One region of the Janthinobacterium sp. 78 genome, then DNA from elsewhere that is predicted to be linked to it. Evidence: predicted binding sites of a transcription regulator. Region 1 holds the regulator's gene; each other region holds the start of a gene.
The links. The regulator sigma-54, encoded in region 1, starts transcription at its own class of promoters, with help from an activator protein. The targets are predictions, from matches to a motif close to TGGCANGNAANCTGCTTT.
Positions count from the first base shown of each region.

Region 2: C8C92_RS15040 (circularly permuted type 2 ATP-grasp protein) is a predicted target of sigma-54. The motif match lies at 3,647-3,664, and genes of this name have one in related genera.
Region 3: C8C92_RS18645 (urease accessory protein UreD) is a predicted target of sigma-54. The motif match lies at 1,758-1,775, and genes of this name have one in related genera.
Region 4: prpB (methylisocitrate lyase) is a predicted target of sigma-54. The motif match lies at 2,765-2,782, and genes of this name have one in related genera.

Region 1 is NZ_QENT01000001.1:850,017-855,068, forward strand. It holds gene lptA (lipopolysaccharide transport periplasmic protein LptA) at 1-166, shown strand, start outside; gene lptB (LPS export ABC transporter ATP-binding protein) at 166-921, shown strand; gene C8C92_RS03725 (RNA polymerase factor sigma-54) at 926-2,404, shown strand; gene raiA (ribosome-associated translation inhibitor RaiA) at 2,474-2,833, shown strand; gene C8C92_RS03735 (enoyl-CoA hydratase/isomerase family protein) at 2,969-4,054, shown strand; gene rapZ (RNase adapter RapZ) at 4,178-5,041, opposite strand.
Region 2 is NZ_QENT01000001.1:3,422,445-3,427,496, reverse strand. It holds gene C8C92_RS15055 (peptidase) at 1-320, opposite strand, end outside; gene C8C92_RS15050 (transglutaminase family protein) at 410-1,219, opposite strand; gene C8C92_RS15045 (alpha-E domain-containing protein) at 1,219-2,163, opposite strand; gene C8C92_RS15040 (circularly permuted type 2 ATP-grasp protein) at 2,157-3,611, opposite strand; gene C8C92_RS15035 (HAMP domain-containing sensor histidine kinase) at 3,740-4,897, opposite strand; gene C8C92_RS15030 (hypothetical protein) at 4,942-5,052, opposite strand, start outside.
Region 3 is NZ_QENT01000001.1:4,248,171-4,253,222, reverse strand. It holds gene C8C92_RS18650 (GGDEF domain-containing response regulator) at 1-1,675, shown strand, start outside; gene C8C92_RS18645 (urease accessory protein UreD) at 1,830-2,672, shown strand; gene C8C92_RS18640 (urease subunit gamma) at 2,694-2,996, shown strand; gene C8C92_RS18635 (urease subunit beta) at 3,018-3,347, shown strand; gene ureC (urease subunit alpha) at 3,349-5,049, shown strand.
Region 4 is NZ_QENT01000001.1:4,181,957-4,187,008, reverse strand. It holds gene C8C92_RS18350 (DUF3274 domain-containing protein) at 1-738, opposite strand, end outside; gene C8C92_RS18345 (MBL fold metallo-hydrolase) at 883-1,740, opposite strand; gene C8C92_RS18340 (hypothetical protein) at 1,906-2,142, shown strand; gene C8C92_RS18335 (hypothetical protein) at 2,266-2,514, shown strand; gene prpB (methylisocitrate lyase) at 2,845-3,732, shown strand; gene prpC (2-methylcitrate synthase) at 3,808-4,962, shown strand; gene acnD (Fe/S-dependent 2-methylisocitrate dehydratase AcnD) at 4,986-5,052, shown strand, end outside.

The DNA.
Region 1 (5,052 bases):
GACCGACGTGGCCAACGGCGCCTTCATCTCGTATGACAGCCGCAAGGAAGTATTCAAAATGGAAAATTCCGACAGCGGCACCAGCACCCCCGATGGCGGCAGCGTGCGCATGGTGATCCAGCCGAAGCCCAAGGCGCCGGCCACGCCCGCACCAGGAAAGAACTAATGGACAATACACGTTGCGGCAGCACCCTGATCGTTCGCGGGCTGCAAAAAACCTATGGCAAGCGGCAAGTCGTGCATGATGTATCGCTGCAAGTCGAATGCGGCGAAGTGGTGGGATTGCTGGGCCCGAACGGCGCCGGCAAGACCACCTCGTTCTACATGATCGTCGGCCTGGTGCCGTCGGACGGCGGCAGCATCGATATCAGCGGCGTGGACATTTCCCGCCTGCCGATCCACCGCCGCGCGCAGATGGGCCTGTCGTATCTGCCGCAGGAAGCGTCCGTCTTCCGCAAGCTGACGGTGGAAGACAATATCCGCGCCGTGCTGGAAATCCAGACCGTCGAAGGCCGTCCTTTGAAGAAGGCCGAGATCGAGGAGCGCCTGGATAAATTGCTGGCTGACTTGCAGATTGAAAAGTTGCGCGAGAACCAGGCGCTGTCGCTGTCGGGCGGCGAGCGACGCCGCGTGGAAATCGCCCGCGCGCTGGCTACCGACCCGCGTTTCGTGCTGCTCGACGAACCGTTCGCCGGTGTCGACCCGATTGCCGTGATCGAGATCCAGCGCATCGTGCGCTTCTTGAAGGAGCGCAATATCGGCGTGCTGATCACCGACCATAATGTGCGCGAGACGCTGGGTATCTGCGACCGTGCCTACATCATCAACCAGGGCTCGGTGCTGGCGTCGGGACGCCCCGACGACATCATCGCGAACGAGTCGGTACGCCGGGTCTACCTGGGCGAACACTTCCGCATGTGAGCCAATGAAACAATCATTGCAGCTGCGCACTTCGCAGCACCTGGCACTGACGCCGCAGTTGCAGCAATCGATACGCCTGTTGCAATTGTCTACCCTGGAATTGCACCAGGAACTCGAGCAACTGCTGACGGACAATCCCTTGCTCGAGCGCCTCGACGATCCGCTCGACCATTCGCTGCGCCTGCTGTCCGACGGAGCCCTGAGTTCCACGGCCGCGCCGGCCGAAGCGCCGCCCCAGCCGCCAGGCCAGGATGCGCCTGCGGCGCCGGCCGAAGCGGAGACCTTTGACGGCGAGGCGAGCGACAGCCCGGCCGCCGCAGACGGTGGCGACAGCGACTGGAGCGAGGCGAGCCGGGGCAAGGCGCCCGATGACGAAGATTCGCGTCCGCAATTGGAGGCCCATCACTGCACCCTGCGCGAGCACCTGATGGAGCAGATGCGCGTGACGGTGCTCGAGTTGCGCGACCGCGCGCTGGTCGAGCTGATCATCGACGCGCTCGACGACAATGGCTACCTGGAAGAGTCGCTCGACGACATCCTGGCGCGCCTGCCGGAAGAGCTGGAAATCGACGCCGACGAGATGCGCACGGCCTTGTCCCTGTTGCAAAGTTTCGATCCGCCCGGCGTGGGTGCGCGCAATGCATCCGAATGCCTGGCGCTGCAAATCAAGCGTTTGCCGCACGTCGCCATGGTGACGCGGCGCATGGCCCTCGTCATCGTGGAAAAGCATCTGGCCTGGTTTGCCCAGCGCGATTTCAACAAGCTGAAAAAAGCCCTCGATTGCGACGAGGAAGACTTGCGTGAAGCGCAAACGGTGATTCGCCAGTGCAATCCGCATCCGGGCGCCGTGTTCGCCTCGGACGTGTCCGATTACGTGGTGCCCGACGTCGTCGTCAAGCGCGCGCGCAATGGCTGGCAAGTCACCCTGAACAACGACGTCATGCCGCGCCTGCGCGTCAACGCCATGTACGCCAACTTGCTCAAGCAGGGCAAGGGCGAGGGCGCCATGGGCGCACAGTTGCAGGAAGCCAAGTGGCTGATCAAGAATATGCGCCAGCGCTTCGACACGATCCTGCGCGTGGCACAGGCGATAGTAGAAAGACAAAAGAACTTTTTCTCGCATGGGGCCGTTGCCATGCGCCCCCTTGTGCTCCGTGAAATAGCTGATACACTGGGTTTACACGAGAGTACTATCTCGCGGGTAACAACTCAAAAGTACATGCTGACCCCGCACGGCATGTTCGAGTTGAAATATTTCTTTGGTAGCCACGTCGCCACCGAAGCGGGGGGCGAAGCATCATCGACGGCGATACGGGCATTGATCGTGCAACTGACAGGAGCAGAAGACCCTAAAAATCCTTTATCCGACAGTAAGATTGCGGACATGCTGGGGGAACAAGGCATGGTGATTGCGCGACGTACTGTTGCCAAATACCGGGAAGCGTTGAAAATTCCGCCAGTGAGCCTGCGTAAGTGTTTGTAAGTTTTTTTCGGTTCCTCTGCGGGCCGGATAGGATGGACCGCACGAACCCGATCATCTTTAGGAGTGTGTATGAATCTCACCATCAGCGGACATCATCTCGAAGTGACACCAGCCATCCGTGAATACGTACAAACGAAGCTGGAGCGCGTGAAACGTCATTTCGATCAAGTTATCGATATCGCCGTGATTCTGACCGTGGATAACCTCAAAGAGAAAGAAAAACGTCAAAAGGCCGAAGTCAACCTGCGTCTGAGTGGCAAAACTGTCTATGTGGAAAGCCTGGCGCATGACCTGTATGCCGCAATCGATATCCTGATCGACAAGCTGGACAGGCAAGTGATGAAATACAAAACCAAAGTGCAAGGGCACGGTAAAGAGGCGATCAAGCATCTGCCAGACAACTCGGAAGAAGAATTAGCCGCCGTCTAAACGGCCTGCGACTTTCAACCGGTTGTGATCAACTAAGGGCGCACATTGCGCCCTTTTTTGCGCCCCTGCCTGTCGAGCGCAATGTTGCCCGTGCAGGCGCTAGAATGTGCCTACTCTCACTTCTTTCATTTTCCCATGAGCGACTTCGTCCAGACCTCCATCCGCAACCGTACCGGGCACATCGTGCTCGACCGTCCGAAAGCCTTCAATTCCCTGTCGCTGGAGATGGTGCGGGCCCTGAGTGCCGTCTTGCTGGCCTGGCGCGACGATCCGCAGGTGGACGCCGTCGTGATCCGTTCCAGCAGCGAAAAAGCCCTGTGCGCCGGCGGCGATATCCGTTTCTTTTACGATGCGGGCCTGGCTACGCCGCAAGGCGGCAGTGCATTGCTGGAAGATTTCTTTACAGAAGAATACGCCTTAAATCATGTCATTCATTTCTACCCGAAACCGTATATCGCCGTGATGGATGGCGTGGTCATGGGCGGCGGCATGGGCGTGGCGCAAGCCGGGCCCGGCAACCGCCTGCGCATCGTCACGGGCCGCACGCGCATGGCCATGCCGGAAGTCAATATCGGCTTGTTCCCGGACGTGGGCGGCAGTTATTTTCTGTCCCGCCTGGCCGGCCAGCTGGGCCTGTACCTGGGCTTGACGGGCTTGACGATCAACGCGGCCGATGCCCTGTACACGGGGCTGGCCGATGTCTACCTGCCCGAGGCGCAGATGGGGGCGCTGCTGGCCCTGTTCGAATCGACGCCGGGCGAGGCCTTGCCGGTGGCCATCAAGGCGCTGGCCGCGCCGTTCCAGGCCGAGGCGGGGGCTTCTGCTTTGGCCACCGCGCGCACGGCGCTGGACCGCCACTTCGGCGCCCCTTCCGTGGCCGCCATCATGGCCTCGCTGGCGCAGGACGACAGCGCGTTCGCAGGCAAGGCCCTGGCGGCCATGCGTTTGCGTTCACCGCTGATGATGTCGGTGACCCTCGAATTGCTGCAGCGCGGTGCCCACCTGGGTGTGGCCGACTGCCTGCGCCTGGAGCGCAGCGTGGTGCGCCACAATTTCGCGCATGGCGAAGTGCTCGAAGGCGTGCGCGCGCTGGTGGTCGACAAGGACAATGCGCCACGTTGGAACCCCGCCAGCCTGGACGAGGTCGATGCAGCCATGGTGGCACGTTTCTTTGCCCCCGTCTGGCCGGCCACGGCGCATCCGCTTTATTATCTGAAGTAACAACGCTGGATAAAACCGTAGCGAGCGGAAGGGAGAGGTGGTTGAGAAGCGGAACTGTGCTTTACGCACAGTGAGCATCGCAGACCACCTATACCGACGCGCAGTAGGTTTTATTGGCGTTCTCTAGCTGCGCTCGCGGTGGCGTAGAACCACGCGCTCGTTCGGCCCGAAATACTGCGCCAGCCGTTCCGCCATGTACACGGAGCGGTGCTGGCCACCCGTGCAACCGAGCGCCACCGTCAGGTAGCTGCGGTTGTCGGATTTGAATGACGGCAACCACTTCTCGATGAAGGCGCGGATGTCGGCCAGCAGTTCCAGCGCGCTCGGCTGCGCGTCGAGGAAGGCGATCACGGGCGCATCGCGTCCGTCGAGCGGACGCAGCGCCAGGTCGTAATAGGGATTCGGCAAGGCCCGCACGTCGAAGACGAAATCGGCGTCCAGCGGCACGCCCAGTTTGAAGGCGAACGATTCGAAGAACAAGGTCAGCGGCGCGCGTTCGGAGGCGACGATATCCTTGATCCAGGCACGCAATTTGTTCGCGCTCAGTTCCGAGGTATCGATCACATGGCCCAATTGCTCGATGGCCGACAGGCGTTCGCGTTCTTCCGAGATACATTCGATCAGGGTGCGGCGGCTGGCGGGGTTCTGGTTCGGCCGCAATTCGTGCGACAGCGGATGGCTGCGCCGCGTTTCCGAGAAGCGCGCCACCAGCGAATGCGTGGTGGCCGTGAGGAACATCACCTTGACGTCGTGCCCCTGGTCGCGCAGCAGGGCCACATTGTGCGGCAGGCTGGCCAGCGACTCGGCGCTGCGCGCATCGACGGCGACGGCCAGTTGCGGTGTGCCTTCGTCGAGCAAGGTTTGCACCAGGCTGGGCAGCAAGGCCGGTGGCAGGTTGTCGACACAATAGTAGCCGGTATCTTCCAGCACATTGAGCGCGACGGATTTACCGGAGCCGGATATTCCGGTGATAAGGACGATATGCATACGCCGATCAT
Region 2 (5,052 bases), 2.6 Mb from region 1:
ATGCCGCACTCGGCCAGGGCCTTCGCTTCGCGCTGGTGTACGGTGCGCACGGCGTCGCCCACGATGCGCGCCGCATCGTACATGCTGGCCACGTTCCAGATGCTGCGTCCATCCGCATCCACGTGTTCGGAGACGATCTGGCGGATCGCTTGCGAGATTGACAGGTTGCCAGCCGTCATCAGCACCAGCATGCGGTCGCCCGGGTTTTCGAACACGCTCATCTTGCGGAAGGTGCCCACCTGGTCCACGCCGGCGTTGGTGCGGGAGTCGGACAGGAAGACCAGGCCTTCGTTGAGGCGCATGCCTATGCAATAAGTCATCGTCGTAAATCAAGTCAAAGGGGGAAGCATTCTACACCAGCCGGGCCGTGCCACCTGCTGGCAAGGCCCGGCCAGCCTCATTCTTGCCACTACACGGGCACGATCTGCACATCGACTCGTAACGTTTCCGTGCCGCCACCCTGGCGCACGCCGCGCACGGGTGCCGCCGAATCGTAGTCGCGCCCGATGGCCAGGCGGCAATACGCGTCCGTCATCAGCCGCGCGTGGGTCACGTCGATGCTGACCCAGCCTGCGAAATCCGGGTCTTCCGTCCAGGCATCGACCCAGGCATGGCTGGCCGCGTGGCCCGTCGTGCCCGGATCGATATAGCCGGAGACATAGCGGGCCGGGATGCCCCAGGCGTGGCAGCAGGCGAGGAACAGATGGGCGTGATCCTGGCACACGCCGCGCCCCAGGGCCAGCGCGTCGCCGGCCGTGGTGGTGACCATGGTGGCGCCGCTTTCATACGCCACCTTGCCGACGATATGCTCGGCCAGGCGCAGCAAGTGGCCCGTGCCGGCCGTCACGCGCTGGTCGGGCAGGCTGGCGGCCGCCAGTTCCAGAATAGCGGGGTTGGCCTGGGTCAGGGCCGTCGGCATGGTAAACAGCAGCGGCGACAAGGTATCGATCAGGTTCAGGCGTCCCTTGTGCGGGTAGATGGTGTCCACCACGCCGTGCGCCACCAGGCTCAGCGACTGGTGGCTGCCGTTGATCGTCAGCATGTGCGACAAATTGCCGTAGGCATCCGTGTAGGCGTGGCACTGGCCCGGCGTGGTGATTTGCCAGGACAGGGCGCGTTGCTGCGGCTCGATACGCGGCGTCAGGTGCAGCTGCTGGATGGTGTAGGCCAGCGGCGCACTGTAGGCGTAATGGGTTTCGTGGCGGATAGTGAGCTGCATCAGGCCGCCAAGGGAACGAGGAAATCGCGGCTGACGCGGTTGCCCAGGTCGTTGATGTTTTCCAGAAACTCCGTCAGGGTCAGGTGCAAACCCGCCTTCATGATGTCGTCGATATGGCCGAATTTCAGCTCCGCATGCAGTTTCCCTGCAAACCTTTCCGTATCGGCCGACACATCGTTGCGGATATGCTTTAAATTTTCCACCACGTCATCCATGCAGGCAAGTAAAGACCTGGGCATGTCGCCGCGCAGCATCAGCAACTGCGCCACCCGCGCCGGGGTGATCACGTCGCGGTAGACCTTGCGGTAGATCTCGAAGCCGGAAACCGAGCGCAGCAGGGCCGCCCAATAGTAAAAGTCGCGCTGGGTGATGTCTTTCGAGGTGTCGCGCGCGCCGTGGAACTTCACGTCGAGGATGCGCGCCGTGTTGTCGGCCCGCTCCAGGAAGGTACCGAGGCGAATGAAGTGGATCGCCTCGTCCTTGAGCATGGTGCCCAAAGTGACGCCGCGCGACAGATGCGAGCGGTACTTGACCCATTCGAAGAAGGCGCTGGGGTCCGTTTCCAGCAGATTGCTGTTCAATCGCTTCTGCATGTCGAGCCAGGTGGCGTTCTGGATTTCCCACACTTCCGTCGTCAGCGTCCCCCGCACGGCGCGGGCGTTTTCGCGCGCGCCCGTCAGGCAGGCGAGGATGGACGACGGATTGTTCGGGTCGCGCACCATGAAGTCGAGCACGTCGCGCGTGTGGAAGCGGCCATATTTGTGGTCATACGCGCTTTGCAGCTCGGAAATACCCAGGGTGGCGCGCCAGCCCTGTTCCGCGTCCTGCTCGGACTGGGGCAGCATGGACGTTTGCATGTTGACGTCGAGCATGCGCGCCGTGTTTTCCGCCCGCTCCGTGTAGCGGGCCATCCAGAACAAATGATCAGCGGTGCGGCTCAGCATGTTTTCTCTCCTGCAAAAGCGGATGTCTCTTCCAGTACCCAGGTATCCTTGGTGCCGCCCCCTTGCGAGGAATTGACCACCAGCGAGCCTTCGCCGAGCGCCACGCGGGTCAGGCCACCTGGCACCATGGAAATGGTCTTGCCGGACAGCACGAACGGGCGCAGATCGATGTGGCGCGGCGCGATGCCGGCGTCCACGTACGTGGGGCAGGCGGACAGGGCGAGTGTCGGCTGGGCGATGTAGCCGCCCGGATTGGCCAGCAGGCGCTGGCGGAAGTCCTCGATCTGCGCCAAGCTGGACGCCGGCCCCACCAGCATGCCGTAGCCGCCCGCGCCATGCACTTCCTTGACCACCAGTTTCGATAAATTGGCCAGCACGTACGACAAATCGGCGCTCTTGCGGCACTGGTAGGTGGGCACGTTGTTCAATATCGGCTCTTGCGACAGATAAAACTTGATCATGTCGGGCACGAACGGGTAGATCGACTTGTCGTCCGCCACGCCCGTGCCGATGGCGTTCGCCAGCGTCACTCTTCCCGCGCGATACACGGACAGCAGGCCCGGCACGCCCAGCGACGAGTCCGAGCGGAAGGCCAGCGGGTCGAGGAAATCGTCGTCCACGCGGCGATAAATCACGTCGACGCGCTTGGGGCCGCGCGTGGTGCGCATGTACACCGAGTTGTCGTTGACAAACAGATCCTTGCCTTCGACCAGTTCCACGCCCATTTGCTGGGCCAGAAACGCATGCTCGAAGTAGGCCGAGTTATACATGCCGGGCGTCATGACGACCACCGTGGGGTCGTCCACACCCATGGGCGCGACGGAGCGCAGGTTGTCGAGCAGCATGTCCGGGTAATGGTCGACGGGGGCGATGCGGTTGCGGGCGAACAGTTCCGGGAACAGTCGCATCATCATCTTGCGGTCTTCCAGCATGTAGGACACGCCCGAAGGCACCCTTAAGTTGTCTTCCAGCACATAAAACTCGCCCTTTCCCGCGCGCACGATATCGACACCCGCGATATGGGCGTAAATGTCGGAAGCGACGGAAATGCCCTGCATTTCCGGGCGGTATTGGGCATTCTTGTAGATTTGCTCGGCGGGAATGATGCCCGCCTTGATGATGTTTTGCTCATGATAAATATCATGGATGAACATATTCAAGGCTTGCACGCGCTGCACCAGGCCCGTCTGCATCTGCGCCCATTCGGCGGCGGGAATGATGCGCGGGATGGTGTCGAACGGAATCAGGCGTTCCGTGCCGGCATCGTCGCCATACACGGCGAAGGTGATGCCGACGCGGCGGAACGTCAGGTCGGCTTCGGCCCGCTTGCGGGCGATGGTCTCGGGCGATTGCTGCGCCAGCCAGTTGTCAAATTCACGATAGTGTTCACGTACCTTGCTGTCCGTACCCACCTCATCCGCAGTCATTTCATTGAAAAAATTTGCCATGTTGTGATTTCCCTTGAGCCGTGTCTATGTATAGCTCAGCAGGAAGCGTGCCAACAGCGCGGCTGCAGGAAGGTGTAAACATGAGCACTTTTGTGGCGTCGCGCTGCCGTTCGCACTACTTTGGTGCGCTAGCTGTCACTCTTGGGAGCGCTGGCGGGCGGGACGAACGGCCGGCAATCGACGGGGACGTCGAAGATGAAGCTGGTGCCCGTTTCGGGTGCGCTGTCGACGGCGATGCTGCCGCCGTGGCTTTCGGCCACGTTCTGCACGAAGGGCAGACCGATGCCCCAGCCCGGCGCGGGGCTGTCGTTCTCGCGGCGCAGGTAGTCGAAGATGCGCTCGGCCTGTTCCGGCGCGATGGCGTGGCCGCCATTGTGGACGGTGAGGATCAGGCGTTCGTGCACGGCTTCCACGTGCACATTGACAGGCGCGTCGTCACCGTACTTGAGGGCATTGCTCAGCAGGTTTTCCAGCGCGCGCCGCAGCGAGTTCTCGCACCACCAGCCGGTGACGGATTGTCCGCTGACCTGGCATTTGCCGGGCCGCTGCAGGTTGACCTGGCCGGCCACGGCGTGTACCAGCGGCAGCACGTCGAACTGGCTCAGCGCCAGCGGCAACTGCTGGCCCCGGTGGTAGCTGAGGCTATCGAGCAATTCCTCGATCATGCTGTCGAGCCGTTTGCTGTGCTCGGCAATCTTGTGCGCTAGCAAGACCACCCGTTCCGGGTCCGCCTGCCGCAGCAGCAACTGGGCGCTGGTGCTGATCACGGCCAGGGGATTGCGCATGTCGTGCGACAGGCCGGCCGCGATGCGGCGCCGGAAGCCTTCGTGCATGCTGGTAAATTCGCGTATCGATTCGCGAATGCCCACGTCGATCGAGGCGTTGATCACCTGCCAATCCTTGCGGCGCAGGGTGATGCCGGACGCATGCGCAACGGCGGCGAAGCAGTCGCGGAAGATCTGGTATTCCTGGATCACCTGTTCCGGCCCGTAATTGGTCATGCGCGCCCGTTCATTGCCATGCACGGCGGGCACGTTGCTGTTGCTGGCGGCGTTTTCGCGCGGATGGCCCGGCGTCAGCGCTTCGGCCAGGTTATCGAAAAAGGCGGGCAGAGTATTGATGAGTATGGGCGTGAGCAGCTGGTCGGCGCCGCGCACGCTGGCGCGCACGCGCTCTTCCCAGGCGCTGAGGACGGCATCACGCATGGCGAAGAGGCGCTGCGCGCGCTGCAGTGGACGGCGTGCGCTGGCCTGGCGATCCGCCTGATGATCCGTGGCAATATTCACCTGAACTCCCTGACAGGAATGGCTATGCTTCGAATAGTATGCGCCTAATCCGCCGGCAGGGAAACGCCTTGTTGTTCAGTATTGGTTAGCCGCAGGGCCGCCTGCAGGCGGGAAAGCGCGGCTGACCAGTCGGGCAGCGAAAAGTTCTGGGGGTC
Region 3 (5,052 bases), 3.4 Mb from region 1:
GTCCGGCCAGGTCTTCGAAGCCACCCAGGACGCCATTTTGATCACCGATCCGGCCGGCACCATCGTCACCGCCAATCCCGCCTTTACACGCATCACCGGCTACGCGGCGCAAGACGTGGTGGGCACCGACATCATGCGCTTGCATGCCGAATACACGGGCGAAGCGGTGCTGCTGGCCTTGCGCCAGGGCTTGCGCAGCAGCGGCTGCTGGTCGGGCGAAGTGCAAACGCGGCGCAAGAGCGGCGACACCTATCCCTGTCTGCTCAGTGCCTCCACCGTGCACGGGGATGACGGCGCCGTCGTCAATTACATCGGTGTCTTCCTCGACATCAGCGAACGCAAGGCCGAGCAGCATCTGATCGATTTCCTGTCCTACCACGACGCGCTGACCGGCTTGCCGAACCGCGTGCTGCTGCGCGAGCGCTTCGAACAGACGCGCGCCAACGCCGTGCGCGACGGCCAGCAGGTGGTGCTGATGTGCCTGGACTTGGACCGCTTCAAGAACATCAACGATTCGCACGGCCAGGCCGTGGGCGACAAGGCGCTGCAAGTGGTGGCGCGTTTTCTGTCCGGCTGCGTGCGCGAGGGCGACACCGTGGTGCGCCAGGGCGGCGACGAATTCCAGATCCTGCTGCAGGACGATGTCCTGCTGGGGCGTACCCTGGGGCTGGCGCAAACCATCCTGGCCGGCTTGCGCGAAGAGCTCAATGTCGGTGGCGAACGCCTGGCGCTGACCACCAGCATCGGCATCGCCATGTGCCCGGCCGACGGCGACAGCCTCGACGACGTGCTGCGCCACGCCGACACGGCCCTGGTGCGCGCCAAGGAAATGGGACGCGACCATTACGCCTTCTTCACGGAGCGCATGGGCAGCGATATCCGCGCCCGCCTGGCCATGCAGCAGCAGCTGCGCGGCGCCATCTGCCGCGATGAATTCGCAGTGCACTACCAGCCGCAGATGTGCTTGCGCACGGGCGCCTTGCTGGGCGCGGAAGCCCTGCTGCGCTGGGAGAACCCGGTGCTGGGCAAGGTGTCGCCGGGCCTCTTCATCGCGCTGGCCGAAGAATACGGCTTGATCACGGCCATCGGCGAATGGGTGCTCGAAAGCGTCTGCGCGCAGATCCGCGCCTGGCACGACGCAGGCCTGGGCAGCATCAAGGTGGCCGTCAATCTGTCTGGCAAACAGTTCGCGCAGGACCGCACGGTGCCGTTCGTCGAGGCGGTATTGCGTAAATACGCCATCGCGCCCGCCTGCCTGGGTATCGAGATCACGGAAAGCACGGTGATGGGCGACCCGGACAAGGCGGTGGCGGCGCTGACGCGCCTGAAGGATATCGGCGTGGGCATTTCCCTCGACGACTTCGGCACCGGCTATTCCAGCCTGGGCTACCTGAAGCGTTTTCCCATCGACGTGCTGAAGATCGACAAATCTTTCGTCGACGACGTCACCACCAGCAGCAGCGACGCGGCCATCGCCCGTTCCGTCATCTCGCTGGCACACAACCTGGACATGCGCGTCATCGCCGAAGGTGTGGAAACGCGCGAACAGGTAGACTTCCTGACGGAACACGGCTGCGACGAAATGCAGGGTTATTATTTCAGCCGGCCCCTGGCGGCCGCACCATTCACGGCCTTGCTGCGTGAACGGCGCACCCTGGCCGTGGCCTCAACATAAACGCTGCGGTGCGGCCGATGCACCATTCCGGTGCGTCCGTAGCAGCGCGGTGCAGGATACTCACTTTTCCTTCCTCTGACGCTGGCACATATCCTGCTTAGGTAATCGCTTATTTACGCGATTGCCCCGCATGCCAGACAGGTCCCATCCAGCCATGCCTTCACAGCCCAGCGCACACGGCGCCTGGCAGGCGCATTTGCGCCTCGGTTTTGCGCTGCACGATGGCGTCAGCCGCCTGGTCGAGCGCACGCACTGCGGCCCTTTACGCGTGCAAAAGCCCCTGTACCCGGAAGGCGATGCCGTCTGCCACGCCATCATCATCCATCCGCCAGGCGGCGTGCTGGGCGGCGACCAGCTGGCCGTCGACGCCACGGTGGGCGCAGGCGCACACGCCTTGCTCACGTCACCGGGCGCTGCCAAGTGGTACCGCGCCAACGGCCACGTCTCGGGTCAGCACATCGTGCTGCGCGCCGGTAGCGGCGCCGCCATCGAGTGGCTGCCGCAGGAAAGCATTTTCTTCGACCAGGCGTGCGTGCGCCTGCGCCATGAGGTGGAACTGGCGGTCGACGCCAGCTACATCGGCTGCGACATCGTCTGCCTGGGCCGCAGCGCCTCGGGCGAAATTTTCAACACAGGCAGCATCAGCCAGCAGGTGCAGATCCGCCGTGGCGGCAAGCTGCTGTGGTGGGAGCAGGGCGTGCTGGCGGGAGGCGGCGTGCTGATGGCCAGTCCCCTGGGGCTGGCCGGCCACACGGTATGCGCCACCCTGATCGCCGTCGGCACACCCGTTTCTTCATCCGTACTGGCGGCCGTGCGCGAGATCGCCGTGCCGGCCGGCGCCGTGTTTGGCGCCACGCACATGAAAGCGCTGGTGGTGGTGCGCCTGCTGTGCGGCGACAGCGAGGCGGCGCGCCGGATCATGCTGGCCGCCTGGCTTCTGCTGCGCCCCGCCATGCTGGGGCGCGACGCCGTCGTGCCCCGCATCTGGAACACTTGAACAGGAAAGACAAGGAAAACCATGGACCTGACTCCCCGCGAAAAAGACAAGCTGCTCATTTTTACGGCCGCGCTGCTGGCCGAACGGCGCCTGGCGCGTGGCTTGAAATTGAATTATCCGGAAGCGGTGGCCCTGATCAGCGCCGCCATCATGGAAGGCGCGCGCGATGGCAAGTCGGTGGCGCAGCTGATGTCGGACGGTACCAAGATACTCTCGCGCGCCGACGTCATGGACGGCATCGCCGAGATGATCCCCGATATCCAGGTGGAAGCGACCTTCCCCGATGGCAGCAAGCTGGTGACCGTGCACCATCCGATACCGTAGTTTTTTGAGAAGGAGCCCCTCATGACCCCAGGCGAATACAAATTGGAAGAAGGCGAAATCAGCCTCAATGCGGGCCGCACCACGGCCACCGTGGTGGTGGCCAACCGCGGCGACCGGCCGATCCAGGTGGGCTCGCACTTTCACTTTTTTGAAGTCAATCCGGCGCTGGCCTTCGAGCGCTGGCGCGCCTACGGCATGCGCCTCAATATCACCGCCGGCACGGCCGTGCGCTTCGAACCTGGCCAGCAACGCACGGTGGAGCTGGTGGCGCTGGCGGGCGAACGCAAGGTCTACGGCTTCAATGGCGCAGTGATGGGCGACCTGCAAGACACTCCATCGGGAAAGGATTGAGATGGCCAGCATTCCCCGCAGCGCGTATGCCGAAATGTTCGGCCCCACCAAGGGCGACCGCATCCGCCTGGCCGACACGGAACTGTTCATCGAGATCGAGCATGACTATGCGATCTACGGCGAAGAGGTGAAATTCGGCGGCGGCAAGGTGATCCGCGACGGCATGGGCCAGTCGCAGCGCTGTGCGGCCGAGGTGATGGATACCGTCATCACGAATGCCGTCATCCTCGACCACTGGGGTATCGTGAAAGCCGACATCGGCCTGAAAAATGGCCTGATCTTCGGCATCGGCAAGGCGGGCAACCCGGACATCCAGCCCGGCGTGACCTTGCCCATCGGCGGCGCGACGGAAATCATCGCCGGCGAAGGCCTGATCGTCACGGCCGGCGGCGTCGACACGCACATCCACTTCATCTGTCCGCAGCAGATCGAGGAAGCGTTGATGAGCGGCGTGACCACCATGCTGGGCGGCGGCACGGGACCGGCCGTGGGCACCGCCGCCACCACCTGCACGCCGGGACCGTGGCATTTGCACGCCATGCTGGCGGCCGCCGACGCCTTCCCGATGAACCTGGGCTTCATGGGGAAAGGTAACGTCAGCCTGCCGCTGCCGCTGGAAGAGCAGGTGCGCGCCGGCGCCATCGGCCTGAAACTGCACGAGGACTGGGGCAGCACGCCGGCCGCCATCGACAATTGTCTGTCCGTGGCCGACCGCATGGACGTGCAGGTGGCGCTGCACAGCGATACCCTGAATGAGGGCGGCTTCCTGGAGCACACCCTGGCCGCCTTCAAGGACCGCACCATCCACACCTTTCACACGGAAGGGGCAGGCGGCGGCCATGCGCCCGACATCATCGCCGCCGTGGGCCAGGCCAACGTACTGCCGTCGTCGACCAACCCGACGCGCCCGTTTACCGTCAACACGCTCGACGAGCACCTGGACATGCTGATGGTGTGCCACCACCTGGACCCGGCGATTGCCGAAGACGTGGCGTTTGCCGAGTCGCGCATCCGCCGCGAAACCATCGCCGCCGAAGATATTTTGCACGACATTGGCGCCATTTCCATGATGTCGTCCGACTCGCAAGCCATGGGGCGTGTCGGTGAAGTGATCATGCGCACCTGGCAGACGGCGCACAAGATGAAGGTGCAGCGGGGGCCGCTGGCGCCCGACACGGCGCGCAGCGACAATTTCCGCGCCAAGCGCTACATCGCCAAGTACACGATCAACCCGGCCATCACGCATGGCATTGCGCACGTGGTGGGTTCCATCGAGGCGGGCAAGATCGCCGACCTCGTGCTGTGGAAGCCGGCGTTTTTCGGCGTCAAGCCATCGATGATTTTAAAGGGCGGCATGATCGCCGCCGCGCAGATGGGCGACCCGAACGCCTCGATTCCCACGCCGCAGCCCGTGCATTACCGCATGATGTTCGGCGCCTTCGGCGGCGGCTTGAAAAAGTCGTTCACGTTTGTGTCGCAGGCGGCCTATGACCTCGATATCGGGCATCAGCTGAAACTGAACAAATCCGTCATCGCCGTGAAAAACATGCGCGGCTTGCGCAAGCACGACATGATTCATAACAGCGCCACGCCGCACATGGAAGTGGACCCGGAAACCTACGCCGTGCGCGCCGACGGCCAGCTGCTGGTGTGCGAGGCAGCCGCCGTGCTGCCCATGGCGCAGCGCTATTTTCTATTTTAAGCG
Region 4 (5,052 bases), 3.3 Mb from region 1:
GGACGCGCCCAGCGTTTCGCCGAGAAAGGCGGCCGCCATGGCCACCATATTGCCCTGGCTATGGCAGACGATGGTGACGGGTGCGTCGTACTGGCACGCCCTGATCGACTGTACGAGACGCGCCAGGCGCCACGCGGCGAACACGAAATACGGGCGCGGCGGGCAGGCATACACTTGCCGGTCATTCGTCGGGTTCATGTGCTGGATATGCATCCACAGGAACAGTTCTTCCGACAAACCCTGGCCCCACAGATCGGGCAGGGCGCTGCAGCCGTTGGCGAACGGCCCGCCGCCCCAGTAATTCTTTTCGTTGAGATAGATGCCGTCGCCGAATGCCTGCAATTCATCGCCGTTGGCCTTGTAGCCCCAGCGGAAGCGGATCACGGGCGAATTGGCATCGTCCGCTTGCAGGAAGGTGGTGGCATTGCGCTTGGGATTGAGGAAGCCGTCATCCGTCAATTCGCGTGTGTAAGTGGCAGCCTGCATCTGCCCGGCGGCCGGGCCGGGAATTGCCAGGTCCTCATCGCGGCGTTTCAGGCGGGCATTCAGGCCTTCGCACAGGCCTTGTTCCGCCTGCTCATACCATTCACCGTCGGAATTGACGCCGTGCACAAAGATGACGATGCCGGGACGCGGCAGGCGCGTGACGGCCTTGAGCAGCGCATGGCTGAACAAGGTCGTGCCTTCGGCTTCGGCGAGCAGGATGCAATTATTGTCGAGCGTAGGGTCGGGCGACATGCGGGCGCTCCATCCAGAATGGGGAAGGGAAAACAGCTGCGCCCAAGCAAGCCCAGGCAATCTGCACTGTATGCGGATTGCCCGGGGTGAAACTTGCGTGGTGTCAAGAAAGGAGGTGCGAGGGGCGGGGAGTGCCCGAGGCAATCAGATCGCGTTCAGCGGTATTTTGAGGTAGCGCACGCCGTTGTCTTCCGGCTCGGGCAGCTTGCCCGCGTTGATGTTGACCTGGATGGCGGGCAGGATCAATGTCGGCATGTCCAGCGTGGCGTCGCGGCCCGTGCGCATGGCCACGAATTGTGCTTCCGTGATGCCGTCGCGCAAGTGGATGTTGCTGGCGCGCTGTTCCGCCACCGTCACTTCCCAGCGCGGCGCGCGGCCGTTCGGTGGATAGTCGTGACACATGAACAGCCGCGTTTGCGGCGGCAGCGCCAGCAGGCGCTGCACGGAGCGGTACAGCAGGGACGCGGAGCCGCCTGGAAAGTCGCAGCGGGCCGAACCCACGTCCGGCATGAACAGGGTGTCGCCGACGAAGACGGCGTCGCCGATCTGGTAAGCCAGGTCGGCCGGCGTATGGCCGGGCACGTGCAGCGCGCGCACTTCCAGCTTGCCAATATGAAACACCTGGTCGGGCGCGAACAGCTGGTCGAACTGCGAGCCGTCGGCCCTGGCGCCGTCCTGGTGGTAGACGGCTGCGAACGCCTGCTGCACTGTCTGGATGGCGGCGCCGATGGCCACATCGCCGCCCAGCTGCTGCTGCAGGTAGGGCGCGGCGGAGAGGTGGTCGGCGTGCGCGTGGGTTTCCAGCAGCCAGCGGCACTGCAAGCCGTGTTCGCGCACGAAGGCGATCACCTTGTCGGCCGAGGTGGTCGAGGTGCGGCCCGCTTTCGGGTCGTAGTCGAGCACGGAATCGATGATGGCGCAGTCCTGGCCATCGGCCTCGTACACAACATACGTGACGGTGGCGGTGGCGGGATCGAAGAAAGCTTGGATTTGTGGGGTCATCGCGGCGGCAAAGTACGGACAGGGAAGGGCATTATATCGCCAGAGTGCGCTAAAAAAATGCTGAGAATTGACCTTTGGCATGCGAAAAACAGATAAGGAGTGCGCGGCAGTCGTGCGCACCCTGGCGCTTGCAGCGTGGTAACCTCATCCCACAAGGAGAAATTCATGAACGATATTACTGCACGCAGCGAACAGTACCGCGGTTTTACGATTTCGGTGACCCCGCAAAAGGACAACGACGATTTATGGGATTTTACCTACCGCCTGCAGCGCGAGGGCGAGAGCGCGGCGCAAGCGATTACGCGCAGCCGCACCCTGGGCGGCTATGCGGCGCCCGAGACGGCTTGCACGGCCGGGATAGAAGTGGCCAGGACGGAAGTGGATAATCTGCTGCGTCCTTGAGCCAGCGTAAATCGTTTAGCCCGAAAGTCAGCCTGACCGTGCGCCGGCGCCTGAAACACGTCGCTAGCGGTCCCGCTTCATGCTACGATTTCCACTATTGAGTCAGTCACAAGGAGGCACCCCATGGAAAACAGTTCTAAAATTCACTATAAAGGCTGGGAAATCGTTCCCCTGGCCGTGCCCACCACCGATGGCAAATGGTCTGCCAGCTGCGACATCGAACGCGCCACTGCGGAAGGCCTGGAAGTATTCGAAGGCTCGACCATGCAGTTCGTGCGCGACGACGAGGACGGTGCCATTGCCGCCGCCTGCGAAGAAGCCGTGCGCCAGATCGACAACATCATCGCCAATCCGCTGGTGCGGCTGGCTTAGCTCCTGAATTTTCAGCAAACCTGCAGCCGGCGCCCGCCGGCTGTTTTTTTATGTGCGCGCCCGGTGGCAGTCTGGTCTGTTTCATGTTTCAATGTTTCAAATGGAATGATTGAAACATATTTGAAACATCATTGACATGCATCGTGACATGCTTGTTCCCTTGCGTGACACTGCACGCCACGCCGATACCTGGCCGTTTCCCCCGTATGGCACCGCGTACTGGCGTCCTTTCCGGGTGGATGCGCGGCCCTGGCACGGCATTTGCAATACTGATGCTCATAGCCACTCCGTGAAACATTCGGGACCATCCGAAACCCATAAGGTGAACACATGACTCAATACTCCGCAGGTGCCGCATTCCGCAAGGCCGTCCAGGAAGAATCCCCGTTGCAAGTCGTCGGCGCCATCAACGCCAACCACGCCTTGCTGGCCAAGCGCGCCGGTTACAAAGCCATTTATTTGTCCGGCGGCGGTGTCGCGGCCGGCTCGCTGGGCTTGCCCGACCTGGGCATTTCCAGCCTGGATGACGTGCTGACCGATATCCGCCGCATCACCGACGTGTGCGACCTGCCGCTGCTGGTCGATGCCGACACGGGCTTCGGTTCGTCGGCCTTCAACGTGGCGCGCACCGTGAAATCGATGATCAAGTTCGGCGCAGCCGGCCTGCATATCGAAGACCAGGTGGGCGCCAAGCGCTGCGGTCACCGTCCGGGCAAGGAAATCGTCAGCAAGGAAGAAATGGTCGACCGCATCAAGGCAGCCGTCGATGCGCGCACGGACCCGAACTTCGTCATCATGGCGCGCACCGATGCGCTGGCCGTCGATGGCCTGGAAGCGGCACTGGAACGCGCCGTCGCCTGCGTCGAAGCGGGCGCCGACATGATCTTCCCGGAAGCCATCACGGACCTGGAGATGTATGCCACGTTCGCCAAGGCCGTCAACGTGCCTATCCTGGCCAACATCACGGAATTCGGTTCCACGCCGCTGTTCACGCTGGACGAATTGCGCAGCGCCCATGTGGGCCTGGCCCTGTACCCGCTGTCGGCCTTCCGCGCCATGAACAAGGCGGCCGACAACGTCTACCGCGCCCTGCGCCGCGACGGCACGCAAAAGAACGTCGTCGACACCATGCAGACGCGCATGGAGCTGTATGAATCGATCAACTACCACGACTTCGAGCAAAAGCTCGATGCGCTGTTCGCCGCGCAAAAGAAGTAAGCACCTATACAAGAGCGGGCCTTGGGAGGCCCAGGCCCGCCGCACTGGACCGACAATCATCTTCTGGAGAACACTATGACCGCACCGCAAGTCGCTACTTTCAAGCCTAAAAAATCCGTCGCGCTGTCTGGCGTTACTGCCGGCAACACGGCGCTGTGCTCGGTCGGCAAGACCGGCAACGATTTGCACTACCGCGGCTATGACATCCTGGACGTGGCCGACAGCTGCGAGTTCGAGGAAATCGCCTACCTGCTGGTGCACGGCAAGCTGCCGACCGCCGCCGAATTGAAAGGCTACAAAGCCAAGCTGAAGTCCTTGCGCGGCTTGCCGTCGGCGGTCAAGTCGGCCTTGGAAGCGCTGCCGGCCGCCGCCCACCCGATGGACGTGATGCGCACGGGCGTGTCCGTGCTGGGCTGCACCCTGCCGGAAAAAGACGACCATAACGCGCCTGGCGCGCGCGACATCGCCGACCGCCTGATGGCGTCGTTCGGCTCCATGCTGCTGTACTGGTACCACTACAGCCATAACGGCAAGCGCATCGAAGTGGAAACGGACGACGACTCGATCGGCGGCCACTTCCTGCACCTGCTGCACGGCGAAAAGCCGTCGGCGTCGTGGGAAAAAGCCATGCACACGTCCTTGATCCTGTACGCGGAACACGAATTCAATGCCTCGACCTTCACCAGCCGCGTCATCGCCGGCACGGGTTCCGACATCCATTCGGCCATCACGGGCGCCATCGGCGCGCTGCGCGGCCCGAAACACGGCGGCGCGAACGAAGTGGCGCTGGACATCCAGAAACGCTACGACAACGCCGATGAAGCCGAAGCGGACATCCGCGAGCGCGTCGCCAACAAGGAAGTGGTGATCGGCTTCGGCCACCCCGTCTACACGATTTCGGACCCGCGCAATAAAGTCATCAAGGAAGTGGCCCGTTCGCTGTCGCAGGAAGCCGGTTCCACGAAAATGTTCGACATCGCCGAGCGCCTGGAATCGGTCATGTGGGAAATCAAGAACATGTTCCCGAACCTGGACTGGTTCTCGGCCGTGTCGTACCACATGATGGGCGTGCCGACGGCGATGTTTACGCCGTTGTTCGTCATTTCGCGCACTTCGGGCTGGGCCGCCCACATCATCGAGCAGCGCATCGACAACAAGATCATCCGCCCGAGCGCCAACTACGTGGGCCCGGAAGACCTGGAATTCGTGCCGATCAAGGACCGCAAATAATGAGCACTGCATTGACTACCCCGATGAACACCTTGCACCGCAAGCCCTTGCCGGGCACCCAGCTAGACTACTTCGACACGCGCGCTGCCG